2 regions of the Corynebacterium sp. P3-F1 genome follow, and region 2 is predicted to be linked to the other one. Evidence: riboswitches for the same ligand, from Rfam matches in the RefSeq annotation. Region 2 holds a riboswitch; the other holds the start of a gene.
What was found. Region 2 has a riboswitch for thiamine pyrophosphate ahead of QYQ98_RS06045 (ABC transporter substrate-binding protein). Riboswitches for the same ligand answer to the same signal wherever they lie in the genome.

Region 1: another riboswitch for thiamine pyrophosphate. It lies ahead of thiC (phosphomethylpyrimidine synthase ThiC); the one in region 2 lies ahead of QYQ98_RS06045 (ABC transporter substrate-binding protein).

What each region holds. Positions count from the first base shown of each region.
Region 1 is NZ_CP129965.1:1,790,399-1,805,221, forward strand. It holds gene QYQ98_RS08490 (cation transporter) at 1-595, shown strand, start outside; gene QYQ98_RS08495 (thiamine phosphate synthase) at 732-1,388, opposite strand; gene QYQ98_RS08500 (Rho termination factor N-terminal domain-containing protein) at 1,381-1,668, opposite strand; gene QYQ98_RS08505 (S1 family peptidase) at 1,745-2,578, shown strand; gene hisN (histidinol-phosphatase) at 2,575-3,357, opposite strand; gene QYQ98_RS08515 (inositol monophosphatase) at 3,350-4,168, opposite strand; gene thiC (phosphomethylpyrimidine synthase ThiC) at 4,168-5,955, opposite strand; TPP riboswitch at 5,953-6,071, opposite strand; gene prfB (peptide chain release factor 2) at 6,139-7,245, shown strand; gene ftsE (cell division ATP-binding protein FtsE) at 7,310-8,002, shown strand; gene ftsX (permease-like cell division protein FtsX) at 8,005-8,907, shown strand; gene smpB (SsrA-binding protein SmpB) at 8,919-9,407, shown strand; gene QYQ98_RS08545 (SDR family oxidoreductase) at 9,404-10,051, shown strand; RNA gene ssrA (transfer-messenger RNA) at 10,124-10,505, shown strand; gene QYQ98_RS08555 (hypothetical protein) at 10,570-11,442, shown strand; gene QYQ98_RS08560 (siderophore ABC transporter substrate-binding protein) at 11,504-12,517, shown strand; gene QYQ98_RS08565 (ABC transporter permease) at 12,517-13,470, shown strand; gene QYQ98_RS08570 (iron chelate uptake ABC transporter family permease subunit) at 13,473-14,492, shown strand; gene QYQ98_RS08575 (ABC transporter ATP-binding protein) at 14,489-14,823, shown strand, end outside.
Region 2 is NZ_CP129965.1:1,295,009-1,309,831, forward strand. It holds tRNA gene QYQ98_RS06030 (tRNA-Ala) at 9-81, shown strand; gene QYQ98_RS06035 (hypothetical protein) at 192-1,487, opposite strand; gene QYQ98_RS06040 (YdhR family protein) at 1,514-1,837, opposite strand; TPP riboswitch at 2,057-2,183, shown strand; gene QYQ98_RS06045 (ABC transporter substrate-binding protein) at 2,222-3,244, shown strand; gene QYQ98_RS06050 (ABC transporter permease) at 3,225-4,070, shown strand; gene QYQ98_RS06055 (ABC transporter ATP-binding protein) at 4,063-4,776, shown strand; gene QYQ98_RS06060 (YhgE/Pip family protein) at 4,810-5,448, opposite strand; gene QYQ98_RS06065 (hypothetical protein) at 5,540-6,205, opposite strand; gene QYQ98_RS06070 (methylenetetrahydrofolate reductase) at 6,542-7,510, shown strand; gene metE (5-methyltetrahydropteroyltriglutamate--homocysteine S-methyltransferase) at 7,531-9,786, shown strand; gene QYQ98_RS06080 (peptidylprolyl isomerase) at 9,998-10,522, shown strand; gene QYQ98_RS06085 (rhomboid family intramembrane serine protease) at 10,531-11,178, shown strand; gene QYQ98_RS06090 (NAD-dependent succinate-semialdehyde dehydrogenase) at 11,239-12,633, shown strand; gene crgA (cell division protein CrgA) at 12,963-13,241, opposite strand; gene pknB (Stk1 family PASTA domain-containing Ser/Thr kinase) at 13,391-14,823, opposite strand, start outside.

The DNA of each region.
Region 1 (14,823 bases), 500 kb from region 2:
GCGTATCCGTCGCGCCGTTCTGATCGTGGCGCTTTTGAACTTCGGCTATTTCTTTGTCGAGTTCGCAGCCGCCATCGCGATCGGTTCGGCGTCTCTTTTTGCCGATTCCGCGGATTTCCTCGAGGACACCGCCATCAACATGCTGGTGTTCTTCGCTGTTGCGTGGCCCGCTTCTCGACGTCGCACCGCCGGTTCCGTCCTCGCCGCCCTGATCCTCATCCCGGCGGTCGCCGCGATCGTGACCGTCGTGATGAAAATTCTCGACCCGGAGCCGCCGTCACCCGAGGGACTGACTGGGGTAGCGCTCGGTGCGCTCGTGGTCAACCTGATCTGTGCGGTGATTCTGCTGCGCCTACGTAACGAGGGTTCCTCCCTTGCCACGGGAGCCTGGTTGGCCGCACGCAACGATGCACTGGCCAACATTCTCATCATTGTTGCCGGCTTGCTCACCTTCGTGTGGGCCACTGCCTGGTTCGACATCATTGTCGGCGCAATCATCGCAGTGGTGAATCTGTCCGCCGCGAAGGAAGTGTGGGAAGAATCCCGCGAGGAACACGATTCTGTCGAGGAAGCTTTCGCCGAGATGGAGGAGTAGGAACCAAAAACCGCAGGGACTCCGTAATGCGGAGTCCTTTTTTGCGTGCGATGGGGGCAAGGCACGCGTTTTGCAAAACTGCAGCTACGAGGTAGTGGAGGCCAGAGGATCGAGGATGGGCCGACAGCTTCGCCAGTTAGTTTTGACCGTGGCCTTGGTCGACGCCGGCCACGACGCGACCGACGTAGCTGCGCGGATCCTCGGCGTTCATGATGCCGCGCACGATAGCCACGCCGTCGACGCCGGTGCAGGCAAGATCCTCAGCATCTTCGACGGTGACATCGCCGATGGCCACGATGGGGAGCCGGGAGGCTGCGACGAGGGCGGGGTAGCCCTCGAGGCCCAGAGGCACGCGGCCGGAATTCTTGGTGGGGGTGTCGCGGAAAGGCCCGGCCCCGATGTAGTCGATCACATCTGCGTAGTCGTTGGCCTGCTCGACGAGCTCCAGCGTTCCGGTGGTCAGGCCGATGATGGCGTCGGGGCCGAGGAGTTCGCGTGCGATGCGCGGGTTCAGGTCGTCTTGGCCGATGTGCACGCCGGCGACACCGTGCGGTGCAAGGGCGAGGGCGACGTCGACGCGGTCGTCGATAAGCACATGCGCGTTGGGATTGACCTCGTGCACGGCGGTGACCACGGACAGGCCGAGGTCGTACAGGTCGCGTGCGCTGATGGGTTTGCTGCGCACCTGGATCATGCCAGCGCCGCCTTGGGCGGCCGCGCGGGCGGTTTCAACAATGGTGTCGGGCGCGCCAGCGCCGGTGACGAAGTAGCAGCGGAGATCCAGGTCAGTCATTGCGCAGCGCCTCAATCAGCTCGTCTTTGGTCATGTCGGAACGGCCTTGAATATCCAACTCCTGGGCGCGGGAGTAGAGCTCGTCGCGGCTCCAGCCCTCGTACGAGCCGGACCTGCCTCCCTTCTCGCCCACCTCCTGGCGGGAGCTGTCCGCCGCGGCGTTGGCAATGGCGGCCGCCTTGGACTTGGAGTTGCCTTCCTCGCGCAGGTGTTCGTACAGCTCGCCGTCTTTCACGGAGGGGCCTCCGGGGGTGTTTTCTGGATGTTGATCCTTGGCCATGCGCGCCATTGTAGAGAGCTCACAGTGGGGTACGGTGGGATCATTCATTTCCACTGGGGAGAGAAGGGATGACCGTATGAAGATCCGGACAATGGCCGCTGCCGTGTTGACCACTCTGGGGCTCGTGGCTGCGCCGCAGGCGCAGGCGCAGGTTCAAACTGACCCCAATTACCAGTGGCGCACTGATCCGGCGGCGAAGGTGATGGCGGGCAAGCCGTTCGCGGACGGTGTGCTGCGCCGCGTGCCCGGGTCGTGGTTCGACGCGCAGCGGGCTAACCCGGAAGCGAAGAACGCGGCGGCCCGGGGGCGCGCATTGTTCGGGGCGGGTGCGCCGATCTACGTCGGTCTTTACGGCATGTGCACTGTCGCCGCGGTGGGTACGGATGCCGCGGGGCGCAAGGTGGCTTTGACCGCTGGGCACTGTGGCAATATCGGCGACCAGGTAGTTGCGGCGGACTCCTTCGCCGCGGGTCCCACAGGTCGGATCGCGCGGAAGAACGGCGCGCTCGATTACTCCGTCATCGAGCTGGGGCCCAGGGCTGACCTGACCGCGAGCTACAACGGCACGACGATCCACTCGACGGGTGGGGCGGCGCGAACCGGGGACACGTTGTGCAAGAACGGCTACGCCACGGGCGTGACCTGTGGAATGACCTGGATGGCGGACGGGGTCCGGATCCAATCGCAGGTGTGCGCGATGCCGGGGGACTCCGGTGCGCCGCTGTACTCGGGGACGCGGCTGGTGGGGATGGTTAACGGGAGTTCGATCCCGAGGTTCGCCAACTTGGCCTGCTCGACGCCGTTGCAGGGGCCGATCCATGCCCCGACGGTGTCCACGAATATTGACGCGATCATTCGGGACCTTAACGCCGTGCCGGGCGTGGGCAACGGTTTCCGTTTAGCGCGCTAGTTCAGGCGGCCGAGCACCTCGTCGTGCAGCAGGCCGTTGGTGGCCACGGCATCGCCGCCGTGGGGGCCTTCTTCGCCGGCAAGCGAGGTGAATCGGCCGCCAGCTTCGCTGACCAGGACGGACAGCGCAGCCAAGTCCCAGAGCGACACTTCCGGCTCAGCGGCGATGTCCACGGCACCTTCCGCCACAAGGCAGTAGGAGAAGAAGTCGCCGTAGCCGCGCAGACGCCACGCATCGTCGGTCAGCGCGATCAGCTGGTCGCGCAAGTTGCGGTCGCGCCAGCCGCTCAAGGACGAGATGCTTATCGACGCATCACTTAGCGCCCCAACCCCCGACACCCCTAAGCGGGTGACGCTGCCGTCGGCGAATGTGCGCCAAGCCCCGGCACCCTTGCTGGCGTACCAGCGGCGGGCGAGGGCTGGAGCGCTGACCACGCCGACGACGGGCTCGCCGTCCTCGAGAAGTGAGATCAGGGTGGCCCAGACGGGGACGCCGCGAACGTAGTTCTTGGTGCCGTCAATTGGGTCGATGACCCACTGGCGTCCGGAGAACTGCACGTTGCCGCCGAATTCTTCGCCGAGCACCGCATCGGCGGGGCGGGTGGTGCCCAATTTCTCGCGCAAGGCACTCTCGACTGCCACGTCGGCGTCGGAGACAGGGGTCATGTCGGGTTTGGTGTCCACTTTGAGGTCGGCGGACTCGAAGCGCTCCAACGTGATTGCGTCGGCGAGGTCCGCGAGCTCGAGAGCGAGGGCCAGGTCGTCAGAGTAGTTAGCCATGCTGCTCAAGCTTAGCTACCAGCTCGCCGACGAGCTGGTGGTTTCCGGCGACACACCAGGTGACCCCGCCGGCGCCGACTTTGACTGCCTTACCGCCGGCAGCTTCAACGAGCGCCTTGCCGGGGAGCCAATCCCAATCGGCCACGGAGTGCTGCAGCCAGCCGCCGATCCCGCCGGATGCGACGGTGGCTAGGTCGATGGAGCCGGCGCCGAACATGCGCACGGTGGCGGCACTGTTCGTGGCTCTCAGCCATGCGTTCCGGATCCCGTCGTCGGTCATCGATGTCGGGTGGAGATAGGTGGCGAGGGCGAGGTGGGGCAGTGGAGCGTCGATAAGCGGCTCGAGCTTATATCCGTTCCGTGTCGCGGTGCCGTCCTCCGCGACCCACGTGGTGGCGAGCGCGGGGCGGTGAATCGCGCTGGTCAGAATCCGCGCCGGTTCCCGTACGTCGCCCTCGACGAGAGCGAGCGCGGAGCAGAAATAATCGGAGCCCGATGCGAAGTTGTACGTGCCGTCAACCGGGTCAATCACCCATGTGCGCCCGCTTGCCGACGTCTTCTCCGCCCCCTCTTCGCCCACGATCCCGTCCTCGGGGCGCAGCGCCTCGAGTGCTCCCGCGACGAATTCCTCGGCGGCGGTGTCGGCATTAGTCACAACGTCCGACACGGACGATTTCTGGCCCGTCTCAAGGCCGTCGTCGCGCATGCTCAGCGCCAAACCCCCGGCTGTTTCGACGAGGGCTCGGGCGAGCTCGGCATCGGTGGAATTGCGGTGCGATTCAATGAAAGCTGCGGTAGACACAGCCGCCATTATTCCTGAACGTAGACATTCGAGCCGAGCTTATGGAATTCCTTGGCCATCTCACGCTCGCCGCGACGGTAATCGGTGCCCCCGGCGAAGCTCGGGATGCCCAGATCGGCAATGAGCTTCTTATTCTTGTCGTCGAGCGCCTCGTCGATCGCGTCGCCGAATTCGTCGCGGATGTCCTGGCTGATGCGCATCGAGCAGAATTTCGGTCCGCACATGGAGCAGAAGTGCGCGGTCTTCGCGGGTTCGGCGGGCAAAGTCTCGTCGTGGTACGCCTGGGCGGTTTCGGGGTCGAGGGAGAGGGCGAACTGGTCGTTCCAGCGGAATTCGAAGCGGGCCTTGCTCATCGCGTCGTCCCAGTCGCGGGCACCCGGGTGGCCCTTTGCCACGTCGGCGGCGTGGGCCGCGATTTTGTACGTGATCACGCCGGTTTTCACGTCATCCTTGTTCGGCAGACCAAGGTGTTCTTTGGGGGTGACGTAGCAGAGCATCGCGGTGCCGCCCATGGCGATGTTAGCGGCGCCGATGGCGGAAGTGATGTGGTCGTAACCGGGGGCGATATCAGTGACCAAAGGGCCGAGCGTGTAGAACGGTGCGCCGCCGCACCATTCCTCTTCCTTCTCGTTGTTGACCTGGATCATGTTCAGCGGCACATGGCCCGGGCCTTCGATCATCACTTGGACATCGTGGTCCCAGGCACGCTTGCACAGCTCACCGATGGTCTTCAGCTCTGCGAATTGGGCGGCGTCGTTGGCGTCGGCGACGGAGCCGGGGCGGAGGCCGTCGCCGAGCGAGAAGGCGATGTCGTATGCCGCGAAGATCTCGCACAGCTCGTCGAAATTCTCGTAGAGGAAGGATTCCTTGTGGTGCGCGAGGCACCATCCGGCCATGATCGAGCCGCCGCGGGAAACGATGCCGGTGACGCGTTTCGACGTCAGCGGGACATACGGCAACCGCACGCCCGCATGCACGGTCATGTAGTCCACACCCTGCTCAGCCTGCTCAATGACAGTGTCGCGGAAAATCTCCCACGTCAGGTCCTCGGCGATACCGCCCACCTTCTCCAGAGCCTGGTAGATCGGCACCGTGCCGATGGGGACGGGGGAATTACGCAGGATCCACTCGCGGGTGGTGTGGATGTCGTTGCCCGTGGACAGATCCATTACCGTGTCCGCACCCCAGCGGGTGGCCCAGCGCAGTTTGTCCACTTCCTCGCGGATAGAGGAGGTCACTGCGGAGTTGCCAATATTGGCGTTGATCTTGGTCAAGAATGCGTTGCCGATGATCATCGGCTCGCTCTCCGGGTGGTTGATGTTGCTCGGAATGATCGCGCGGCCAGCAGCGACCTCCTCGCGGACCTTCTCCGGATCGCAGTGCTCGCGCAGGGCCACGAATTTCATTTCCGGGGTGATCACGCCGTTGCGCGCGTAGTGCATCTGGGTGACGCGCTTGCCGTTCTTAGCGCGCAGCGTTGGTCGAGCCGCACCGCGCCATTCTTCACTGGGCGCCCCCCGCTTCAGCGCGCGCGTGCCGTCATCCTCAAGATTGCGTGCGCGGCCCGGGATCTCCTGCACATCGGCGCGGTCCTTAATCCATCCGCTGCGCAGGTCCGGCAGGCCCTCCTCCGGTTCAGCCCACGGGCCGCGCGTGCGGTAGACGCGGAAAGGCTCATTCGGGCCGGACGGGGAATCATCCAGCTCAATCGCTGTCTCCGGAACCTCGAGAGCATCTTTGACAATGGGGGCGTACGAGTGCTTCGGGTGAATTTCGGTCGCGTAAATATCAGCCATGAGCTGCTCCTTACTTCCTTCGCTGGTGCTAACCAGACAGGTTCGGACGGTGCTCGCACGGCGTTGAAAGTCAGTGCGATCTCAGCCCGCTGCCACGGGCGCCCGTGTGGGTGCAGTTTCACAGTGTAGGCGTTCCGGCGGGCGTGCAAGGGCGATTCCCGATGTCCACTAGACTTCGCACCTATGCAGCCAGAGACCAGCAACCGGATTCAATCCCTAGACACCACCTTGACCACGATTGAGTCGGTCATGGACTTGGATGAGATGGATTCACGCGCGCGTGAGCTGGAGCAACAGGCCGCCGACCCGAGTTTGTGGGACGATCCGGATCATGCGCAGCAGGTGACCACGGAGTTGTCCAACGTGCAGGCGAGGTTGCGCAAGGTGACGGGACTTCGTCAGCGCCTCGAGGACCTGCCGGTCATGTACGAGCTCGCCGAAGAAGAAGGCGACGCATCGCTTGCCCGCGAAGAACTGGCCGACCTCGAAGCCCAGATCTCGTCGTTGGAAGTGACGACGATGCTGTCCGGCGAATACGACGAGCGCGAGGCAGTGGTGAATATCCGCTCCGGTGCCGGCGGTGTCGACGCCGCTGATTGGGCGGAAATGCTCATGCGCATGTACACCCGCTGGGCGGAAAAGAGCGGGCACAAGGTCGATGTCTACGACATCTCCTACGCTGAAGAGGCCGGCATCAAGTCCGCGACCTTCGTGGTCCACGGCGAATACATGTACGGCCAGCTGTCGGTTGAACAGGGCGCGCACCGGCTCGTGCGTATCTCGCCCTTCGACAACCAGGGCCGGCGCCAGACCTCCTTCGCCGAGGTCGAGGTCCTGCCCGTGGTGGAGCAGACCGACCACATCGACATCCCGGACTCCGATATCCGCGTCGATGTTTACCGCTCCTCCGGGCCCGGAGGCCAGTCCGTGAATACCACCGACTCCGCGGTGCGTATTACCCACGAACCCACCGGGATCGTGGTGACCTGCCAAAACGAGAAGTCCCAGATTCAAAACAAGGCATCGGCCATGAACGTCCTGCAGTCCAAACTGCTGGAACGCAAGCGGCAGGAAGAAAAGGCCGAGCTCGATGCCCTCGGGGCCGGAGGTAACGCCAGCTGGGGCAACCAGATGCGCTCCTACGTCCTGCACCCGTACCAGATGGTCAAAGACCTGAGGACCAACTACGAGGTGGGCGACCCGCACAAGGTGCTCGACGGGGACATCGACGGGTTTCTCGAAGCGGGGATTCGGTGGAGGATGGCCGAGCAGCAGTCAGAAAGCTCGTAACCCACTTGCGGTTTCGGGGAGTGGGATTTCCCGGACATTGAATTCTGTCACTAGAGTGGCACGTGTGATCACTTTCTCGAATGTGACAAAGGTCTATCCGACATCGACGAGGCCGGCTCTCGACGACATCTCGCTGACGATCGACAACGGTGAGTTCGTCTTCCTGATCGGCCCGTCGGGTTCGGGCAAGTCGTCGTTTCTGGAGCTGCTCATCCGCGAGGAAAACGTGACCTCGGGAGACATCTATTTCGGCGACTTTCACGTCAATGCGTTGAAGGGCAAGGAGGTGAACAAGCTCCGTCAGTCCATCGGCTACGTATTCCAGGACTTCCGCTTGCTGCCCAAGCTCAACGTCTACGACAACGTGGCGTTCGCACTGGAGGTGATTGGCAAGCCGAAGGCGAAGATCAAGAAGCTGGTCCCCGAGGCACTTGAGATCGTGGGGCTCGACGCGAAGGCGAACCGCATGCCGAACGAGCTCTCCGGAGGCGAGCAGCAGCGAGTGGCCATCGCGCGCGCTTTCGTGGACCGTCCGCATCTGCTGCTTGCCGACGAGCCCACGGGCAACCTCGACCCTTCCACCGCCGACGACATCATGGCGCTGCTTGCCCGCATCAACCGCATGGGCACGACCGTTATCATGTCCACGCACAATGCGCGCGCAGTCAACGATATGCGTCGGCGGGTCATTGAATTGCAGTTGGGCAAGCTCGTCCGCGACGAGAGCCACGGTGTGTACGGAACGATGGGGGCATAAGCATGAACTGGAGTTTCATTTTCCGCGAGGGATTCCGCGGTCTTGGGCGCAACTTGACCATGACGATCGCCCTGATCATCACCACGGCGCTCTCCTTGGCGCTGGTCGGCGCGGGCGTGCTCATGTCAAAGGTTACGAGCGAGACCAAGGACCTCTACTTGGACCGTGTCGAGGTCATGGTGGAGCTGGACGAGAAGATTTCTGAAGGAGACAAGGACTGTTCGTCGACAAGCTGCGCGGAAATTCGCGACAAGCTGCAAGCGGACGACCGCGTGGAATCTGTGACTTTCCGTAACCGAGAGCAGTCCTACGAGCGATTCGTGGAATTGTTCAAGGAATCCGATCCGGTGCTCGTGCAAGAGACATCGAAGGACTCGATGCCGGCGGCATTGCATGTGAGGCTGCAAGATCCGACGAACACTGAGCCGATCGACGCGGTACGCGATATGCCGCAGGTCTCCTATGTCGCGGACCAAGCCAGCGATGTCCGGGGCGTGGCGGATTCACTCGATTCCTTCCGCAACGCGACATTCCTCATTGCCGCAGCACAGGCACTGGCTGCCGCGTTCCTCATCGCGAACATGGTGCAACTCGCCGCGTACAGCCGCCGCGAGGAAATCGGCATCATGCGCATGGTGGGTGCGACACGCTGGTTCACGCAGGCTCCGTTCATTCTCGAGGCGCTGATCTCGGTCTTCATCGGTGCCGTCATTTCCACTCTCGGCGTGTGGGCGATCAAATCCCAGATCGTCGACCCGATGCTGTCGGGCGTGTACGAGAATCTGCTCATCGCCAAGCTGCCGGATAGTGCGGTGTGGACGGTCATGCCGTTGGTTGGCTTGATCGCGCTTGTTGCATCTGGACTGGTCGCTCAGGTAGCGTTGCGCTCTTACGTGCGAAAATAGGAGGTCTAGTCGTGGCGAAGAAAAAGAAGAAGGACGGCCCGGGCGTCATCGCGTCCAACCGCAAGGCCCGCCATGACTACACCATCCTGGACACCTACGAGGCAGGCGTTGTCCTGCAGGGCACCGAGATCAAGTCCCTGCGCGACGGCAAGGCGTCGCTCGTTGAGGCATACGCGACTATCGACGACGGCGAGGTCTGGCTCCGCAACCTCCACATCCCCGAGTACTCGATGGGGTCGTGGACGAACCACTCGCCGCGCCGCACCCGCAAGCTGCTGCTGCACCGCCGGGAAATCGACACGCTCGAAGGCAAAGTGCGCGACGGCAACCGCACGCTCGTTCCGTTGAAGCTCTACCTCAAAGATGGCCTGGTCAAGGTTGAGCTGGGACTTGCGCAGGGCAAGCAGGACTACGATCGCCGCCAGGACATCAAGAAACGCACCGAGGACCGCGAGATCGCGCGTGAACTCGGCCGCAAATTCAAGGGGATCAAGGCATGAAAACTGCACTCATCACGGGGGCTTCCCGCGGCATCGGCCGCGCCATCGCGGAAGAGCTGGGCAAAGACCACCACATCCTGGTGGGTGCGTCGAAGGACGCGAGCGAGGTCGTCGATAAGCTGCCCAGTGCCGAGCCGTTCGAGGTCGACCTGCGCGACACCGACGCGATCGTCGAAGCCGCGCGCCGCGTGGAGAACGTGGACATCGTCGTTCACGCCGCGGGTGTGCTGCACAAGGCGCCGTTCGACGAGATTGACGCCGAGCAATGGCGCGAGACCATGGAGATCAACGTGCTCGCGCCGGTCACGCTCACCCGCGAGCTTCTGCCCGCTTTACGACGTTCCCGTGGACTCGTCATCACCATCAACTCCGGTGCCGGCTTTCACGGCGTGGAAGAGAACACCGCGTACTGCGCCTCCAAATTCGCGCTGCGCGGCTTCACCGATGCGCTCCGCTTAGAGGAGAAGGGGCAGGTCCGCGTCACCTCGATCCACCCGGGCCGCACCGACACCGACATGCTCGCCGACCCGAAGCACGGCGACCGTCCGAAGATGGACCCGGTCAACGTCGCTCGCGCCGTCCGACTCGCAGTCGATGCCGGCCCCGACGCCGTCGTCGAATTCTTGCGCGTCGCACCTGCTTGACGTGCGCGGTTGATCGGCGCTACAGTTGTCTCTCCTGCGGTTGCAACGCATGTTCCCGCCGCAGGAAGCGAAGGGGATGACTTGGTTTCGACTTCGCTGACTAAACCAGGGGAAGCGTGCCGGTGCAGGCTGGAGACCACCGATTGAAGCGTCGCAGCACTTTATAAACGCAGAGAAGAACTCTCAGCGTGACTACGCCCTCGCTGCCTAAGTAGCGACCGCGTGTCTGTCAGGCCGGGCCCGCTCCCGTCCCGGATCCTGGCATCGACTAGGGAGCTTGCCCTCTCGCCGTGCCGGTGAGGCGCGGAGGGGACACTTTTTCACCGGCTGGGCCCGTCATCCGGTCATGTTCGCCTGATCCGGAGGGCCGAGCAGAGATTCTGCGCGGACTGCGCACGGAGAAGCCCTGGTGCAGTGGCGAAGGACCCGGGTTCAATTCCCGGCATCTCCACGAACGGTGAAACCGCTGGTCAGTTTCTGGCCGGCGGTTTCGTCGTATGCGCTAGTATTCAGAGCCGATGAAACGAGCAATAACGCAGGCGACGGTGTTGATTTCTGTCGCGGCCTTCGGAGCTTCCTGCGCACCTACCGGTGAGTCGGCTAGATCCGGGCAGCTGGAGACGGAAGGAACGACCGCGGCCGTGTCTTCCAGCGAATCCACGGTGGAGGTCGAGGACAACGAGGGCACCAAGAGCGTGCCGTACGCACCGGAGAGTGTCGCTGCCCTCGACGACCGCTCCCGCGAACTACTCGAAGCAATGGGCGCGGATGTGCGCGAAGCGGATAGCGGGGTAGATCTCGTCGTATCGGGAACAACGGAAGGTGCCGCCGCGGAACGACCTGATGCGGCTTTCGTGGATCTCTCACCCCGCGACGGAATACCGCTCGACTGGGAAATGGTGCGTCAAGCACAGATCCTCGGGAGAATCCTGGGCCGCGAAGAAGAAGCCGCCGAGCTGGACAAACAGTTTTCCGAAGCGCGTGGGCGCGCCATCGAGGCACACTCCGAGAAGTGGACGTTCTCTGCGCTGTCCCTCAATGGGGAAGAGGTAGCCGTTCAGCCGGCCGACGGCGACGCGCTGTGGCAGCCGCTGTTCGAGATGCTCGAGCTCAAACCCGCGTTGAAGCCTGAGGATCCCGCGGATACTCCCACCTTGGCGAAAGCGAAGCCGACATTCCTCTTCGTCAGTGAAGCGCAGAAGGTCCTCTCCGCTGAAGGGTACGTTCCGCCGATGCGGGTGCTTACCGGCAGCGAGGAGCTCAAGAAGCTCGAAGCTGTCGAAGAGGGCCGTGTGTACGTTGCTCCGCTGAATGTGCAGGACACGGCTTCGGTCATCACCTACACGAGAATGTTCAACGAACTGGCGGACCAATGGAAGAACCTTGACTGAAAGATATTGACTCTTAGTGGGCCTGTGCAAAGCTAACCTATTCCCGATCCGAGGAGTCCTCATGAAACCATCCATTTTCCGCCGTCCGGCATGTGGCGCTGCCGCAGTCATCGCAGCTGCCGCTTTGGCTCTCGCCGGCTGCACTGCGGAGGACGACTCCAGTGCCGGGGCTTCAAACACGTCGGCGGAAGCCACAACGGATCAGACCGTCACCATCGAGGACAACGAAGGCAGCAAAGAAGTTCCGGTGAACCCGGTGTCGGTCGTGGCGCTGGACAACCGCAGCTTCGAGATTCTGGACCTGTGGGGCGTGCAGCCAGTCGCAGCGGCGCGAGCGCTGGTTCCTGAGACGATCCCGGGTATCGCAGACAACGAGGACATCGTCGACATCGGCAACCACCGCGAGCCGAAACTCGAGGCTATCGTGGCCGCTGAACCTCAGGTGGTCATCTCGGGCCAGCGCTTCTCCCAGCACAATTCCGATATCGAGCAGCTCGTGCCTGACGCCACGCTCGTCGACCTCGAGCCGCGCGACGGCGAGCCGCTGGACCAAGAGTTCATCCGCCAGGTAGAGGGGCTGGGTAAGATCTTCGGCCACGAGGAGGATGCGCAGAAAATGATCGACGACTTCAACGCGGCGCTCGACCGTGCGCGCAACGCCTACAACAAGGACGTGAAGGTCATGGCCGTCAATGTTTCCGGCGGTGAGATCGGCTACGTCGCACCGAGGGTGGGGCGCACGTGGGGGCCGCTGTTCGACATGTTCGGCCTGACTCCGGCGCTCGAGATCGAGAACGGGTCCGACGACCACCAGGACGATGACATCTCGGTCGAGGCGATTGCAGAGGCGAACCCGGACTTCATGATGGTGCTCGACCGCGATGCCGGCGTCCGCACAGAAGAATCCGCACCTGCCCAGAAGGTGCTCGATGACAGCCAGGCTCTCAAGAACGTCGCCGCGATCCAACAAGACGGCGTCTACATCGCACCTGCGGACACCTACACCAATGAGTCGATCATCACCTACACCGAGATCCTCAACGGCCTCGCCGACAAGTGGGAAGCAACTGCTTAGTGCCGGCCCGCTTATCGACGTCTTGGGCCCTGCCGGCGGGTGTCGCCGTCGTCGGGGCACTCTTGGCGCTCTCGCTGGCAGTGGGGCAGTACGACATCCGCGGCAGCGCGGACGGGGCCGAGATGTTCTGGACCACACGAGTGCCCCGCACTATCGCTCTCGTTCTTTCCGGAACAGCGATGGCGATGAGCGGAATGGTCATGCAGCTGCTCACCCAGAACCGTTTCGTCGAGCCCACCACGACCGGAACCACTGAATGGGCCGGCCTCGGGCTGATGGCGGCTTTGTACTTCATTCCGGATTCGTCGTTGACCGTCCGCATGCTCGTCGCTGTGGCGTTCGCTTTCGTGGGGACGCTGGTGTTCTTCGGTTTCTTGAGGCGTGTGGCGTTGAAGTCGTCACTGGTCGTGCCCATCATCGGCATCATGCTCGGGGCTGTTGTCAGTGCAGTGTCGACCTTCTTTGCCATGCAGACTGACCTGCTCCAATCGCTCGGGGTCTGGTTCGCGGGCTCGTACACCTCCATCATCCGCGGCCAGTACGAGGTGCTGTGGATCGTCGGCGTCGTCGCCGTGGTCGTGTTCACCTTCGCCGACAGGCTCACCGTGGCTGGGCTGGGTAAAGATGTCGCCACTAATGTCGGGTTGAACTACGAGCGGGTCGTGCTGCTCGGTGTCGCGCTGGTGGCCGTCGCTTCTGGCGTGGTCACCGTGGTGGTGGGCATGCTGCCGTTCATCGGGCTGATCGTGCCGAATCTGGTGTCGATGTTCCGCGGCGACGACTTGCGCTCCAACTTGCCGTGGGTCTGCCTGGTGGGCATCGCGGTCGTCACCGTCTGCGACATCCTCGGCCGAACCATCATCGCTCCGTTCGAGATTCCCGTGTCGGTCATTCTCGGCATCGTCGGCGCCGCAGTTTTCGTGGTTCTCATCGTCAGGCAGGTGAAATCGTGACAATAGAGACCACTCCCGCTCGAGCGAGGCACGTGGGGGCGTTCCAATCGTCGACAAGTAAAAGGCGCTACTGGCTCATCCTGGCGTGCCTAGTGGTCGTGGCCCTGCTGTGCTCGTGGGGTCTGCTGTCTTACGGTAACCCAATGGATCCCTCGACGCGCGGCTACTGGCTCATCGCGCAACGGCGGGCTAACTCCCTTCTGGTTATGGTTGTGGTGGCGTTATGTCAGGCGACGGCGACGGTCGCGTTCCACACAGTGACGGGCAACCGCATCATCACGCCGTCGATCATGGGATTTGAGGCGCTGTACGTGGCGGTCCACACCTCGACTGTCTATTTCTTCGGTGCGGTAGGACTGGCCAATGCCCGGGACCTGGAGATGTTCGTGATCCAGCTGGTGATCATGGTCGGGTTCTCCCTACTGCTGTATTCGTGGTTGTTGACAGGACGCAACAACATGCACGCGATGCTGCTCATTGGCGTGGTAATTGGCGGCGGGCTCGGGAGCTTGTCGACGTTCATGCAGCGCATGCTCACCCCAAGTGAATTCGACGTGCTCACGGCGCGCCTGTTCGGCTCTGTGAACAACGCCGACCCCGCATACTTCCCGGTGGCCATTCCGCTGGCGCTGGCTGCGGCGCTGTTGGTCTATATGCATTCGCGCACGCTCAACGTCGTGGCTCTCGGACGCGAACCCGCGATCAACCTCGGCGTGAACCACAGAGCGCACGCGATCTACGTGTTGGTTCTCGTTTCCGTCCTCATGGCGGTCTCCACCGCGCTGGTGGGGCCGATGACCTTCCTCGGCTTCCTCGTGGCCACGCTCGCGTACCAATGCGCTGACACCTACGACCACCGCTACATCTTCCCGATGGCCGTACTAATCGGATTCGTGGTTCTGGCCAGTGCTTATTTTGTTATGAACCACATCTTCTACGCACAAGGAATCGTGTCGATCATCATCGAATTGGTGGGCGGCACAGTGTTTCTCGTCATGATCCTGAGAAAGGGGACGCTGTGATCAAACTCTCGTCGGTCGAAAAAGTCTACGGGCATGACGCCTCGATCGGCCCCATTGACCTGGAGATTCCCTCCGGAGGAATGACGGCGCTCATCGGCCCGAATGGCGCCGGTAAGTCGACGTTGCTGACCATCATCGGAAGGCTCCTCGAAAAAGACTCCGGAACGGTGGCGGTCGGCGGGCGCGACTTTTCGTCCATCAAGGGAAAAGATCTAGCCAAAGAGCTGTCGATCCTGCGTCCAGAAAACAACTTTGTCACCAAGCTCACCGTGCGCCAACTCGTCGGATTCGGGCGATTTCCCTACAGCAGCGGACGGCTGACCAGCAAAGA
Region 2 (14,823 bases):
TCCGTTAAGGGGCATTAGCTCAGTTGGTAGAGCGTCGCGTTCGCAATGCGAAGGTCAGGGGTTCGATTCCCCTATGCTCCACAGAATGAACCCCCTAGCAGTGCATGCTGCACTGCTAGGGGGTTGCTTGGTTTTCTCAGCCGTCTAGGGAGACGTTTCCCGGCGCAGAGACGCTGTTCCGGACACCTGAATTACTTACGGCGCTGCGGCTGTTCGCCGTTGTGCCAGTCCTGGAAGTGGTTGTGGTGGGTCTCTAGGATTGCGTCGTCGTTGTGGAACTTCGCGTAATACTCCGGGTCGATGTGAGTGGCCTGGGTGTAGATGCCGGAGAGAACGGTCGGACCAGACCCGGGGTAACGGCCGTCGCGCTCGTAGATCTCCTCCACAACGGAGATGTAGTACTCGATCTGCTCATCGGTTACGCGCTGGATCTGCGACGCGATGCCATGCTGATCCTTGTACGGTCCCTGAGCAGACTTATACGTGCCGTCTGGCCCGAATTTGCGGTCGATGAATGTCTCCACCGCTTCACCCGGAGACGACACGAAAGGCGGAGCGAGAGTTTCAAAGTACTCGGGCAGGCCGACCGGGTTCGGAATGCTCTGGGGTCCTGCCTGATCGTAGGTGAAACCAAAGCCTCGGTGCCCCTGCTCGGCGAAGGCTCCCAGCAGCGCATCAGAATTGATTCCGCCGTACAACCATCCGCCTAGGCCGATAGCTTGCAATGCCAGCTGCGCATTGTAGGGGGCCAGGCTCAGTTCGTGGTTGGCCATCTTGAACAGGTAGGACTCGAAGAAGGAGTACGGCACCTTCATCTCGGCGTTGAGGTGACCGCTCTTGAGCAACTTCTCCGGCTTGCCGATGGGCCTGTCCGAAGCCTCGTCCCACACGACGGTGCCCTCGCCGGAAAGCAGACTCAGGAGGTTCAAACCGTATTCAGCGGAATCCAGCACCGGTACGATCAACGTGGTGCCTGGTTGGAGAGCCGTCCACCAGTTGTGTTTATCGATGAAGCCCCATTCTGCTGGGAGAGTAACGGGATCGTCGGAAAGCTTGACAAGATTATTCTTGGCGTGTGCGACGTAGTCATCGAGTGTCTTCGACTCCGCAATTTCTGCAATCTTGTCTGGAGACAGGTTGCGTGTCTGGGAGATGTACGTACCCGAGTCATCGGTGATGAGAATCTCGCTGGACTCGATGCCAGCACCGCTCGGAGCCGTACGGCCCAGGTAGCGGACGATGTAATTCGCTCCCTTATCGGATTCGCCGGATGCGGTGTGCGGCATACCGAGGTTGAAACCGGTCACACCGAGTGCGGCAAAGGCGAGGAGAGCACGCTCGTCGTCGGAAAGCGGAACGGGCTCGAACGGAGACTCGTACGCCAGCGGGCCGTCAGGAATGGTGGCACCCAGACCGACGCGCCTGGAGCGGCGGCCGATCAAGGCATCGAAGAGCCCGAAGTCTTGGGCAGATTGGGGGATCGACACTGTGAGTTCCTTCTGGTGCTACCTATTTATGCGTTCGTGCGGCTGAGGACAGCGAAAGTCTGCTTGGAAAATTCTTCCTCGACCTCCCAGTACTGCACCTCGATGTTGGAATTGCCAAGGTCCTGAAGAGTCTGCACGAGCGGGCCTTCACCCCACTGCTTAGCGTTAGCTTCAGTATCGAAGAGGTAGAAGGAGGCACCGCGTCCCTCACCCGGTTGCGAGGTCCAGACCTTCCAGACCAGACCAGGGAGCTGCTGCAGATCTGGAATGGCTTGTTCGAATCCTTCGCGGATTTTCTGGTCGGTGAACTCGTAAGGGCTGTCGAAAGTGACGGAGAGGAGAGTGGACATTGGGATTCCTTTCTTGTGGTAATCGCTGTATAGACTGACCTGTCTGCGAACAGTGGTGTTTACTGTACCAGTCTGTCTATAAGTTGCAAGAGTTCTGGTCTGAAAATTTTCACGGTGGTCCTTTCCGCAGGCTTTCTGCGGTTTAAGGCGGTTGGGGAGCATGGAACGTCGACAAGCGAAAGCCCCACGAAGCCGGGTGAGGCCTTGGTATACCCTGGAATGCGTGACACGGGGTGCCGTTGTGGCTGTCCGAGACCGCCGCGACGCCGTAAGGCGAAGGCTGAGATGACACCCGTCGAACCTGAACCAGTTAGCACTGGCGGAGGGATGGTCGCTACGATTGCGTGCGTCTGTACCTGTCCGCCCCGAAAAAGGCCGAGGTACATGGGCATTAGCAAGAAAATCGCCGTTTTTCTCACCGCGCTCGCATCCACGATGATGTTGGCGGCGTGCGGCGGCGGCGCCGGCGATGAGGACGGAATGACCAAGGTCCGCTTCGCGCTGGACTGGACGCCGAACACCAACCACACCGGACTGTACGTGGCCATGAACAAGGGCTACTTCAAGGATGCTGGTTTGGATGTCGAGGTCGTGCCGTACAACGACAGCAACCCGATCCTGCTCATCGATTCCGGCAACGCCGAGTTCGCGGTGGACACCCAGGACCGCATGACCATGGCTAAGGCGGCGGGCGCGGACGTGCGCTCCGTGCTGGCGGTCGAGCAGACCTGGACCACCGAAGTCAGTGTTCTCGCCGAACGCGACGACATCACGAGCCCGGCCGATCTCGACGGCAAGACCTTCGGCGGTTTCGGCTCTCCGGCAGACCACGCGATCCTGAAGGGGGTCATCCGCGGCGCCGGCGGCAAGGGCGAGTTCGAGGAGGTCACCCTGGGCACCTCCGCGTACGAGGCGCTGTACTCCAAAGATGTCGACTTCACTGTTCCGTACGTCGCTTGGGAGGGCATCGAGGCTGAGGACCGCGGGGTCAAGCTGCAGAACTTCGCCTACACCGACTACGGCTTCCCGGACTGCTACCAGATGCTCATCATCGGCGGGAACAAGTGGATGAACGAGCACCCGGAGGAGAGCAAGAAATTCGTCCAGGCCATCCAGCGCGGCTACCAGGACGCAGTGGACAACCCGGACGAGGCAGCCGAAATCCTGCAGAAGGAGAATCCGGAGATCCTCACCGACCTCGAATTCCTGAAGAAGAGCCAGCGCATGCTCTCCGAGAAGTACATGCTGGACGAGAACGGCAAGTTCGGCCACCAGACGCAGGAGCACTGGGCCGATCTGGGCCAGTTCCTGTTCGACAACGGGCTGCTTGTCGACGACGCCAACAAGCCCCTCACCGAGGCTCCGGACTGGGGCACCTACTTCACCAATGAGTACATCGCCGACTAAACCCGCGGCTTCCGCCTCCACGTCGGTGGTCGCCGGAGGCGGCGCCGGGCGGGCGCGGGGACTCAGCAGCAATATTTGGGTCCCGCTGCTCTTCGTCCTCGTCGGGCTGGCGGTGTGGGAGGTACTGGTGCGCGCCACCGGCGTGCGTCCGCAGGTGCTGCCGGCCCCGTCGCAGGTGGCCCGCTCCGGGTGGGCGCAGCGCGAGATTCTGGGCACCCACGCGATCGCCACGCTGCAGGTGACGCTGATTGGCTTCGCGCTCTCGCTGGTCTGTGCGTGGCTCATCGCTATCGCGATCGATTTCTCGCCGACCCTGAAGCGCGGGCTGACCCCGCTGCTCGTCGCCTCGCAAACAATTCCCGTGGTGGCGATTGCCCCGTTGATGATCATTTGGTTCGGCTTCGGTCTCCTGCCGAAGACACTGGTGGTCGCGCTTGTGACGTTCTTCCCCATCTCCATCGGCTTGATCGAAGGCTTCGCCCGCACCGACCGCGAAGCATCGAACCTGCTGCGCAGCATGGGAGCGTCGAAATGGCGCGAATTCTGGATGGTCCGGTTACCGTCCGCGATGCCGGAGTTCTTCACAGCCCTGCGCATCGGCATCACATACGCGGTGACGGGCGCGATCTTCGCCGAGTACGTCGGCGCGAAGAAGGGCCTGGGCATCTACATGAGCGTGCAGAAGAACGCGTTCCGCACCGACCTCGTCCTGGCAGCTGTGGTGGTCACCGCGGTGATCAGCATTTTGCTCTACCTGTCCACCTATCTCATTGAGCGCGCGGTCATTCCGTGGCACATCAAGGAAAGGAAGGCCGAGCGTGCTTGAGCTCGACCAGATCAGCCGCGCATTCGGTGACCGCCAGGTGCTCGACCGTGTGAGTTTCGATGTCGCGCCGGGCGAGTTCGTCTCGCTCATCGGCCCATCCGGCGCCGGCAAGTCGACGTTGTTCAATATCATCGCCGGCCTGGACCAACCCGATTCCGGAGAATGGCGTTTCGACGGCACCACAGCCTACATGCCGCAGAAAGACCTCCTCTTCCCGTGGCGCACTATCGAAGCCAACGCCGCACTCGGCCTTGAAGTTCAGGGAGTACCCAAAAAAGAGGCCTGCGCCCGCGCCCGCGAATGGTTCCCGCAGTTCGGGCTGGAAGGATTCGAGGAAGCATTGCCGTTCCAGCTCTCCGGCGGCATGCGCCAGCGCGCCGCACTGTTGCGCACTGTCGTGCAGGAGAAGAGCACCCTGCTTCTCGACGAACCCTTCGGCGCCCTCGACTCCCTCACCCGTACCGAGCTGCAGAACTGGTTGCAGGGGATGTGGGCGGAGCACGACTGGACCGCCATGCTGATCACCCACGACGTGCGGGAGGCCATCATGCTCTCCGACCGGATCGTGGTGCTCAGTCCACGCCCCGCATCCGTCCGGGAGATCATCGACGTAGACCTGCCGCGCCCCCGCGGCACGGACGTGCTCAGCTCACCAGAATTCGGCGAGCTGGAGCGGCGCATCTTGGAGCACCTGCAGACGCGTTAGGGGGCGGAGCTGCGAGGCGAGGGGGCAGAGAGGTTAGACGTCCAGCTCCGGGTGGATGTCCTTCTCCATGAGCACCCGCTCCTTCCAGAAGCCCAGCATGGCGAGCAGGAAGGACAAGACACCGACGGCGCCGAGGACGACCATGGCCACTTCGACGCGGTTATCGCCAGGGAGTGTGCCAAAGAGCGTGTGGCGCATCAGGTCCACCGAGAATCGCATCGGATCCCACGAGTGGACCCACTGGATGAAGTCCGGCTGCACCTCAGGGGGGTAGAGGCCGTTGGAGGCCACCAGCTGGAGCGACATGAGCACCATGGTGATCAAGCGGCCCACAGACGGGCCGAAGAGGGCGTAAATGGCCAAGATCGCGGTGTTGAACACTGCGGCGATGAAGCCCAAGGACAGCAGCATCTGCACCGGGTGAACCGGATCGACCTTGAGCACGAAGGCCTGCACAACCCACAGGTTGAAGGCCTGCACCAAACCGACCAGGACTGCGGGGATCCACGAGCCCATGACCACGCGCGCCGGGTTGGTGCCCGAGTCGATAGCGCGGCGGGAGATCGGGTTGAAGACCATGAACAGAATCAGGCCGCCGAACCACAGCGACAGGGAGAGGAAGAAGGGGGACAGGCCTTGGCCGCAGCGCCGGCTTCTCGGCCGGTTGCTCACCGCGTGGCGGCGGGAAGGTTCTTTTCGGAGTCCAAGCGTCTAAAAACCGAGAGCCCCGTGTCTCGGCACCGCCGCGCCCAGCTTCGCCCTGCTACTTGCCCGGATTCTCCCGCTGCGCGTCATCGAGCGTGTCCAGCGTGGACAGCTGTTCGTCGATGGAGTTCAGCAGCTCCTCATCGCGCTCCGCAGGTTCCTCGCTGAGCGGACCGTGGTCCTTACCGGCGGTGACGCGTGTGGAACCCTGTGTCGGCGGCTGAGTCTTCTGCACTGCCGGCTTCGCAGGCGCCGCCTTCTGCGGAACCTTCTTGGCTGGTGCCTTTTTAGCCGGTGCCGGGGAATCGGTGCCGAAGATGAGGTAGTAGACACCGCCGGCGATGGCGGCGAGCAGGGCCAGGATCAGGGCGCCAAGGGCAATGCCGTTGCCGCTCTTGCCGGACTTGCCGGATTTCTTGCCCTGCTTCTTCTGTTTCTTCAGGGCCTTTTCCAGCTCCTTCTTCTCTTTTTTGTCCAGCTGGTCTTGCTCGAACAGGGCGCGGCGGCGGTCCAGGCGGGCGTGAGCTGCACGGGTCACATCGCCGGCCTGGAGGCGGGCGGCGCTGAAGTTGGAGGTGTCTTCATTGATCTCGTCGTTGTCGCCGCGCGCCATTAGGCGGACGGCCTCGTACACGTCGCGCTTCTGCTCGTTGTTCAGGTCGCGGTAACGGTTGAACAGTGTTCCCGCCACCGCGGAGGCGATGCGGATATTGCGGAGGTTCATCGTGTGTTCTGGCCTTTCGTCGTGTGGAGCAACGCTATGTGCTTCCCCACACTAGTGAACTGAGCGGACACCGTCGCGGACTTTCGCTGTCCTTCGCTATAGTTCCCCGGAAAGTGAACCGCTCGGTTCAGTTTCAGCGAAATTCGCGGTTTTATATTCACACGCGGAACAGTCGTGAACTGCATCAATGGGCGCGGAAACAGGGGACCCCTTTGATCGCTCAAACCGGGCCGGGTTACATTCCAACCAGTTTCCAAGTGCTGAGCCCAGCCAACCGGACACCCGCGTGCCCGGCAGAACGAACACCTGAACCGATAGGACGAAAGGACTCCTTCGTTGACTGAAGGACACTTTTCGTCGAGGCTGTCGGCGTCTGCGCCCTTGGACCCCCTCGACGAAGCACCACACGACGGTGCCCGCCACGCTGTGAAGCGGCAGACGAGGACCGCCCTGAGTTTCGAGCTCATCCCGCCACGCCATGATGCAGACGAGGCGAAGCTGAAAGACCTCATCACCGGCTTGGCGGCCTACAACCCCGACTACGTTGCCGTGACCAGCTCCCGCCGCTCCGGGTGGCTGCAGGGCACCGCCGACTTCATCTCCCGGCTCAGCGAGAGCACCAACCTGCCCACGATCGCGCACCTAGCGTGCACCGCGGGGCCCACCGAGGAGTTGGCCGATTGGATTCGCACGCTCATCGACTCCGGTGTGCGCGGCTTCCTCGCCCTGCGCGGCGACCTCCCGGAGGGGGAGGACCACCTACCGGAGGGCTACCTCCAGTACGCCACTGAGCTTTTGACCCTGATCCGGGAGATCGAGGAAGAAAACGCCTACCGCCTCGCAGCGGGCAAACTCGCTCTTTCGGTGGCGTGCTACCCGTCCGGGCACGCGGAATCGCCCACGCCCGACCTCGATTTGGACGTGCTCTTGTCCAAGCAGCGGCTCGGCGCGGATTTCGCCATTACGCAACTGTTTTTCGAGGCGGAGGATTACCTTCGCTTCGCGGAGCAGTCCCGGATGGCGGGCGTGCGCATCCCCCTGATCCCCGGCATCATGCCTATGACGAGCCTGAAGCGGGCCCAGCGCATGGGCGTGCTGTCGGGGATCGAGGTGCCGCAGCGTGTCGTCGATAAGCTGGCGGCGGCGAGCGACCCGGACGAGGAATACGAGGTGGGCATGCAGCTCACCGCGGAACTCGCCGGCAAGCTTCTCGACGCCGGCGTGGGCGGCCTGCACATCTACACCCACAACAACCTGGCGGTGACGCAAGACCTGCTGTCGCGGCTCGGAATCGAACCTAAATAGCAAACCCCCAAGGAGAAACTGTGAGTACTTTCCCCAAGGCCACGATCGAGGGTTACCCCCGCATCGGCGCCAACCGTGAGCTCAAGCGCGCGCTGGAGTCCTACTGGTCCGGCCGCATCGACGCCGACACCTTCCGCACGACCACTCGTGCACTGCGCATCGACACCTACAACCATCTGCGCGACCTCGGCCTGACCGAGGACTACGCCATCCCGGCGGATGTCGCCTACTACGACCAGGTGCTCGAGACCGGCCTCACCGTCGGCCTGATCGCCGGCGGCACCGACCTGGACGAGGAATTTGCTCTGGCCCGCGGCAACGACACCCGCGTTCCGCTCGAGATGACCAAGTGGTTCGACACCAACTACCACTACCTCGTGCCCGAGGTTGAAGCTGGCCAGGACATCACCCCGGCATCGGAGCGCGTGCTTCGTCTCGTCGAGGAAGCTCGCGAGGCCGGCCACAAGGTCCGCCCGGCGCTCGTCGGCCCGGTCACCCTCCTCGCCCTGGCCAAGCCGGTCGAGTGGTCGCTGCTGGACAAGCTTGTCGACGCCTACGCTGCCGTCTTCGCCGCCCTCAAGGAAGCCGGTGTCGAGTGGGTCCAGGTCGCTGAGCCGGCACTGGTCGCCGATCTGTCCACCCCGGACGCTGAGCTGGCCAAGTACACCGAGCAGGCATGGACCAAGCTCCTGGCCGAAGAAAACCGCCCGAACGTGTACGTGACCACCCCGTACGGCTCCGCCCGCGAGGGCCTGAACGCCCTGGCCACGGTCGCTCCGGAGGCAGTCCACGTCGACCTGTCCCCGTGGACCCTCGACGCCGACACCGACTACCCGGCACGCGTCGCCGCCGCCTTCGACGGCAAGGACACCACACTCGTCGCCGGCCTCATCGACGGCCGCAACGTCTGGGCCGCCAACCTGCGCGAGAAGGTCGAAGTGCTGAACAAGCTGGGCACTGCCGCTGACGCACACGTGTCCACCTCCACCTCCCTGCAGCACGTCCCGCACACCCTCAACGCCGAGAAGAACCTCCCGGTCGATGTCGCTCCGTGGCTGTCGTTTGCCGACGAAAAGATCGAGGAGATCACCGCTCTCGTCGCCGGCGAGGAGAACGCGCCGGAGGCATTCGGCCGCTCCGACCGCGCCGTACGCACCCGCGCAGAGTCCACCCGCATCCACAACGCAGCCGTCACCGACCGTGTGGCCAAGCTGCCGGAGGGCACCGTTCAGCGTCAGCCGGAGTTCGCGGAGCGCCAGGAAGCTCAGAAGGAGCTCGGCCTCCCGGCACTGCCGACCACCACGATCGGTTCCTTCCCGCAGACCACCGAGATCCGCAAGGCCCGCGCCGACCACCGCGCCGGCGAACTCAACGACGAGCAGTACAACGAGGCGCTCAAGACCGAGGTCAAGAACGTCATCGATCTGCAGGAGCGCCTCGGCCTGGACGTCCTCGTCCACGGTGAGCCGGAGCGCAACGACATGGTCCAGTACTTCGCCGAGCTTCTCGACGGCTTCGTGGTCACCGAGAATGGCTGGGTCCAGTCCTACGGCTCCCGCTGCACCCGTCCCCCGATCGTCGTCGGCGACGTCTCCCGCCCGGAGGCCATGACCACCGAGTGGTCCGCGTACGCGCAGTCTTTGTCCGACAAGCCGGTCAAGGGCATGCTCACCGGCCCGGTCACCATCCTGGCCTGGTCCTTCAAGCGCGACGACGTCCCGTTGTCCGTGTCCGCCGACCAGATCGGTGTCGCACTCGCCGACGAGGTCGCCGACCTGGAGAAGGCCGGCATCAAGGTCATCCAGATCGACGAGCCGGCTCTCCGCGAGCTGCTCCCGCTGCGCGCCGACGACCGTCCGGCCTACCTCGACTGGGCTGTCCGCGCCTTCCGCCTCGTGGCTCTGGAGGCACAGCCCACCACGCAGATCCACACCCACCTCTGCTACTCCGAGTTCGGCCAGATCATCGACGCCGTCGCCGGCCTTGATGCCGACGTCACCTCCATCGAGGCCGCGCGTTCCAAGATGGAGCTGCTCGAGGACATCGACGAGACCTTCCACGCCGAGATCGGCCCGGGTGTCTACGACATCCACTCCCCGCGCGTGCCGTCCAAGGAGGAGATGGTCGAGCTGATCAAGGCCGCCCTGGATAACGTCCCGGCCGAGCGCCTGTGGGTCAACCCGGACTGCGGCCTGAAGACCCGCGGCTACGCCGAGGTCGAGCCGGCACTGGCCAACATGGTCGCCGCCCGCGACGAGGTCGCCCAGGGGCTCTAGACTCCTACGGCCCCTCAGACCGGCCGACTCACTCCTAGATCCAGCTACTAGGATCCAGCCATTCGCCTGAAAAGGTGCAATTAGCTGGATCCAAGTAGCTGGTTTCTCATTTGGGGCGGGTTTTGTGGCGGGCAGGTCGGCGCCGAAGCCGATGCGGGTGCCGGCTCGGGTCCAGCGACGGCTCTCCTGCGGGACGCGTATCCTAGACCGCATGACTCAGAAGACTCAGACAATGACGTTCCACACCAACCACGGCGACATCGTGGTCGACCTCTTCGGCAATCACGCCCCGACCACGATCGAGGTCATCACCGGCCTAGCCAAGGGCACCCAGGAGTACTCCACCAAGAACGCGTCCGGCTCGAATGAGGGTCCGTTCTATGACGGAGCTATTTTCCACCGCATTATCCCGGGCTTCATGATTCAGGGCGGCGACCCGACCGGCACCGGCACCGGCGGCCCGGGCTTCCAGTTCGCCGACGAGTTCCACCCGGAGCTCCAGTTCGACCGTCCGTACCTGCTGGCCATGGCTAATGCGGGCCCGGGCACGAACGGTTCCCAGTTCTTCATCACGGTCGCGCAGACCCCGCACCTGAACAACCGCCACACCATCTTCGGCGAGGTCACGGACGAGGCATCCAAGGAGGTCGTCGACGAGATCTCTAACGTCGAGACGGGCCGTATGGACCGCCCGGTCGAAGACGTGGTCATCGAGTCCGTCACGGTCTCGGAGTAGTTCACAGGTTGAACCGCGTCCTTTACGGCGCCCCCGCCACAGCCGTCATTGTAGCGCTGTGCGTGGGGGCGTTCCTCGTTGCGGCGCTCGACGCGCATTCGCTTATCGACGTCATCTGGTCCTCCCGCGCCGGCACCTTCACGGTCCTGTGGGGCCCCTTCGTCGTCGACGAGCGCTTCGGCTGGCTTCGAGCACTGACCTCCGGGTTCATGCACTTGGACATCACTCATCTAGTGGTGAACGTGCTCATGCTCGTTGTTGTCGGTGCCGCTGTTGAGCGCGCCGTGGGCACGGGTCCCTTTGCGCTGGCCTATATCGCCGGTGTTCTGGGAGGCTCGGCGGCGGTGCTGATGTTCGGTTTTGACGAACCCACCGCTGGCGCTTCGGGAGCTCTCTACGCTTTAATGGCGTTGCTCGTGGCAGTCGCAGCGCGCAGCCACGCTGACCTCCGGGCACCGCTGGTGTTGGTTTGCGGCAACCTCATCTTCACGTTGATCACGCCGAATGTGAGCCTGTGGGGTCACCTCGGCGGGCTCATCGCCGGCACGCTCATGGCTGCTCCGCTCACCTCGCAGGACGCGCGTGTCCGCTGGGGAGGTGCGGCGGTTGGTTTGGCAGCTGCGGCTGCTGCGAGCACTGTCCCGATCTGGGCTTGAAAAAGCTGCCGGTGAAATAAGTTATGGCGAATATCCCGTGACGCTCGTACCGTTGTGTACATGCCAACGAAATTCCGCGTACAAAATCCGCAGACCAACGAAATTGTCGAAAGCTTCGACTTCATCACCGACGACGAACTAGAGCAGGCGCTGTCCACCGCGAGCGAAACGTTCAAGCAGTGGCGTGAAAAGAGCTTCGAAGAGCGCGCCGAGATCCTCCACAAGGTCGCATCGCTTTTCGACGAAAAGCGCGACGAACTCTCCCGCACCATCGCCGAAGAAATGGGCAAGTCCATCACTGAGGGTGACGGTGAGGTCGACGATGTCGTTGAGATCTTCAACTACTACGCCGACAACGGCGCAAAGTTCGGTGCCGACGAAGAAATTCCGAACAACCAGGGTGGCGCGTCCATCATGCGCAAGGTCCCGCTCGGGGTCATCGTGGGCGTCATGCCTTGGAACTTCCCCTACTACCAAGTCGCACGGTTCGCGGCACCGGCGCTCATGGCCGGAAACGTCGTGATGGTCAAGCACGCCGAGATCTGCCCGCGCTCCTCCGCGGCGATCGAGCAGATCTTCGACGAGGCTGGCGCCCCGAAGGGCCTGTACACCAACATTTATGCAGAGCACTCCCAGATCTCCACCCTGATCGAGGATGACCGCGTGCAGGGCATCTCCCTGACCGGATCCGAGACCGCCGGCCGCGCCATCGCTTCCCAGGCAGGCCAGGCACTGAAGAAGTGCGTGCTGGAACTCGGCGGCACCGACGCTTACCTCGTGCTGGACTCTTCCGACGTGAAGGCCGCGGCTGAGACGGCGTGGCAGAAGCGCGTCGGCAACGTCGGCCAGGCATGCACGGCGAACAAGCGCATCATCGTTATGGAGGACATCTACGATGAGTTCGTGCAGGAGCTGGTGAAGCTGGCATCCTCCTACAGCGAGGGCGACCCGCTCAACCCGGGTGAGGGCAACGAGTACTACCCGCTGTCCTCCCGCGATGCCGCCGAGATGCTCGCGCAGCAGCTGCGCGTCGCTGTGGATGAAGGCGCTAACCTGCACGTCGGTGGCGAGGTCACCGGCAAGGGCGCTTACATCACCCCTGCTGTGATCACCGACATCCCCGTCGGTTCCGATTCCTTCTACGAGGAGTTCTTCGGCCCGGTCGCAGAGGTGTACAAGGCCTCGTCCGAGGAAGAGGCAATCGAGCTGGCTAACGATTCCCGCTACGGTCTCGGCGGCGCCGTGATGTCTGAGGATGAGGAGCGCGCGAAGAAGGTGGCCGCGAAGATCGACACCGGCATGATCCACGTGAACATCCCGCAGGCCCGCGGTGCCGAGCTGCCGTTTGGTGGAGTGAAGGCGTCGGGCTTGGGCCGTGAGCTCGGTCCGTTGGGAATGGACGAGTTTGTGAACAAGCAGCGTTACTACGTCGCGGGTTCCGACTCTGCGGTGTAAGCATCCGCTCACACCACCCCGCACAGAGTTATCCACAGGGTGTGGAAGAACCTGTGGATTAGTCACTGCCGTCCCACTTTCCCCAAGCTGTGGATAACTCGATTTCACCCCGTTGAACTGCAAATAACAGTTGCTATTCACGGGGTTGTGCACAGCCCTGTGAAAAATGACCTGCAGGTTCCGGGAAGGGGACTGTTGGGGATAAACCGGTGAAGAACACACCGTGATTTCCACACGTTGATTTCCACACGTTTCGAACCTGCTGAGTGGGGGCATGAAAAAACCAGCGCTGGTGCAGCGCTGGTTTTCCTGTTGCTGGGGTTGCCGGCTTAGCGCCAACCCATGGTCATAAGCAGGCCGATGATGAAGCCGCCGAAGCCGATCGCGTAATTCCACGGACCGAGCTCGTTCATGAACGGGATCTGGGGGCCGGCGAGGTAATTGACCACCAGCCACAGCAGGCCGACGAGCATGAACCCGAACATCAAGGTCTTGTACCAGACCGGGGTGCCGCCGGTATTGATCTTCACCGGGGTGCGGTTCGCGCCGGTGGATGTGGTGATGGATGGGGTGCTGACGGTGTCCTTAGTGACCTTTGCCTTAGGCATGTTGCACGTCCTTCATCGTGCGCTGCCAGATGCGGAGCGCTTTCGGCTCCGCTGGGTAGGCAGCGCGAGGTGTCTATCGGGATCTTCTGAGCGCTGACTTTACCAGCAGGAAGCCGCGGCTCCCACGCCGGCTACGGGCGTCTCGCCGGCTACGGGCGCGGGAGGACGCTCTCAACGCCCTCGCGGATCGGGTTCTTCCAGATGTCGACAGTGATGTCGGAGTCTTTGCGGATCTCGGTTCCCTCCGGCGGGCGGTGCCCGGCGATGAGGCCGTGATCGTTCAGATCCGGGGTTTCCACTGGTTGACCGAACTTCAAGGAGCCAGTCCAGCCCTGGCTGCGCAGGGTCGCTTCGGCCTGTTCCCAGTTCTGGCGGACCAGCTTCGGCATCTTCATCAGCATCCCGTTGGACACACGCAGTTCAATGGTCGTGCCGCGGTCTACCTCGGATCCCTGGCCAGCGACGGCGAGAACCTCATCCTTCGGTTTGAGGGAGTCCACTTCGACCGTTGTCGCCTTCAAGCCCAGGGAGGCCAGCAGGGACTCCGCTTGGCCGGCGTTCATGCCCTCCAGCGAGGGGACCTGGATCTGCTCCCTGCCGTCGGAGACAGTCACTCTCACCTTCGACCCCTTCGACAACTGGGAGCCGGCAGCTGGCTCCTGCGACATGATCACGCCCACGGGGACGGTGTCGGAGTGTTCGCGCTTGATGTCGTCAGCAAGCTTGAGCCCAACTTTTTCAAGCGCGGCGGCTGCGTCTTGGGGGCTCAAGTCGGTGAGGTCGGGCACATCCGTGATTTCGCGTCCGGACGACACTGTGAGGGTGATGTTCGTGCCTTTCTGCAACTGCGAGCCCTCGGTCGGGTTAGTGCTCAGAACTTGGCCGCGGGGAACTTCCGGATGGGGAGCCTCGTTGACCGTGACCTGCAGGCCCAGTTTCTCCAGCTCCTGGACAGCCTCATCGCGATTCTTGCCCACGACTTTGGGCACGAAGACCATGTCCTTGGCTACTTCTTCCTCGTCGTCGTTACGCACCTTGTTGAAGGCGAACGCACCGCCACCCAACAACATCACGGCCGCCATCAAGATCGCAAGGACCTTCATGCCGGTATTTTCGCCACCTTTTTTGGACTTCTGGGTCTCTTTGCGGTGCTGGGCGTACCGGCTTTCCTCCGGAACGGGGGCAGGAGCGTCCGCCAAGTCTGTCTCGGACAGGTGGTTGTGTGCTGCCTCGGTGACCGCACCACGCTCAAGACGCTGCAGGTCGTCGGCCATTTCCAGGGCCGTCTGGTACCGGTCCGCCGGGTGCTTCGCCATTGCGGTGAGGATCACCGCGTCGACGTTGACCGCCTCCGATTCCGTGAGATCCGGGATCCGCGCGCTCGGCGGTTCCGGGTCTTCCTGGACGTGCTGGTAAGCGACGGCAAACGGGGTTTCGCCCTCAAACGGCGGTGTGCCCGTGACCGCCTCGTACATGACGCAGCCGAGGGCGTAGAGGTCACTGCGGTTATCGGCCGTCTTACCCCGCGCCTGCTCTGGGGAGAGGTACTGGGCGGTGCCGATCACGGCGGACGTCTGCGTCA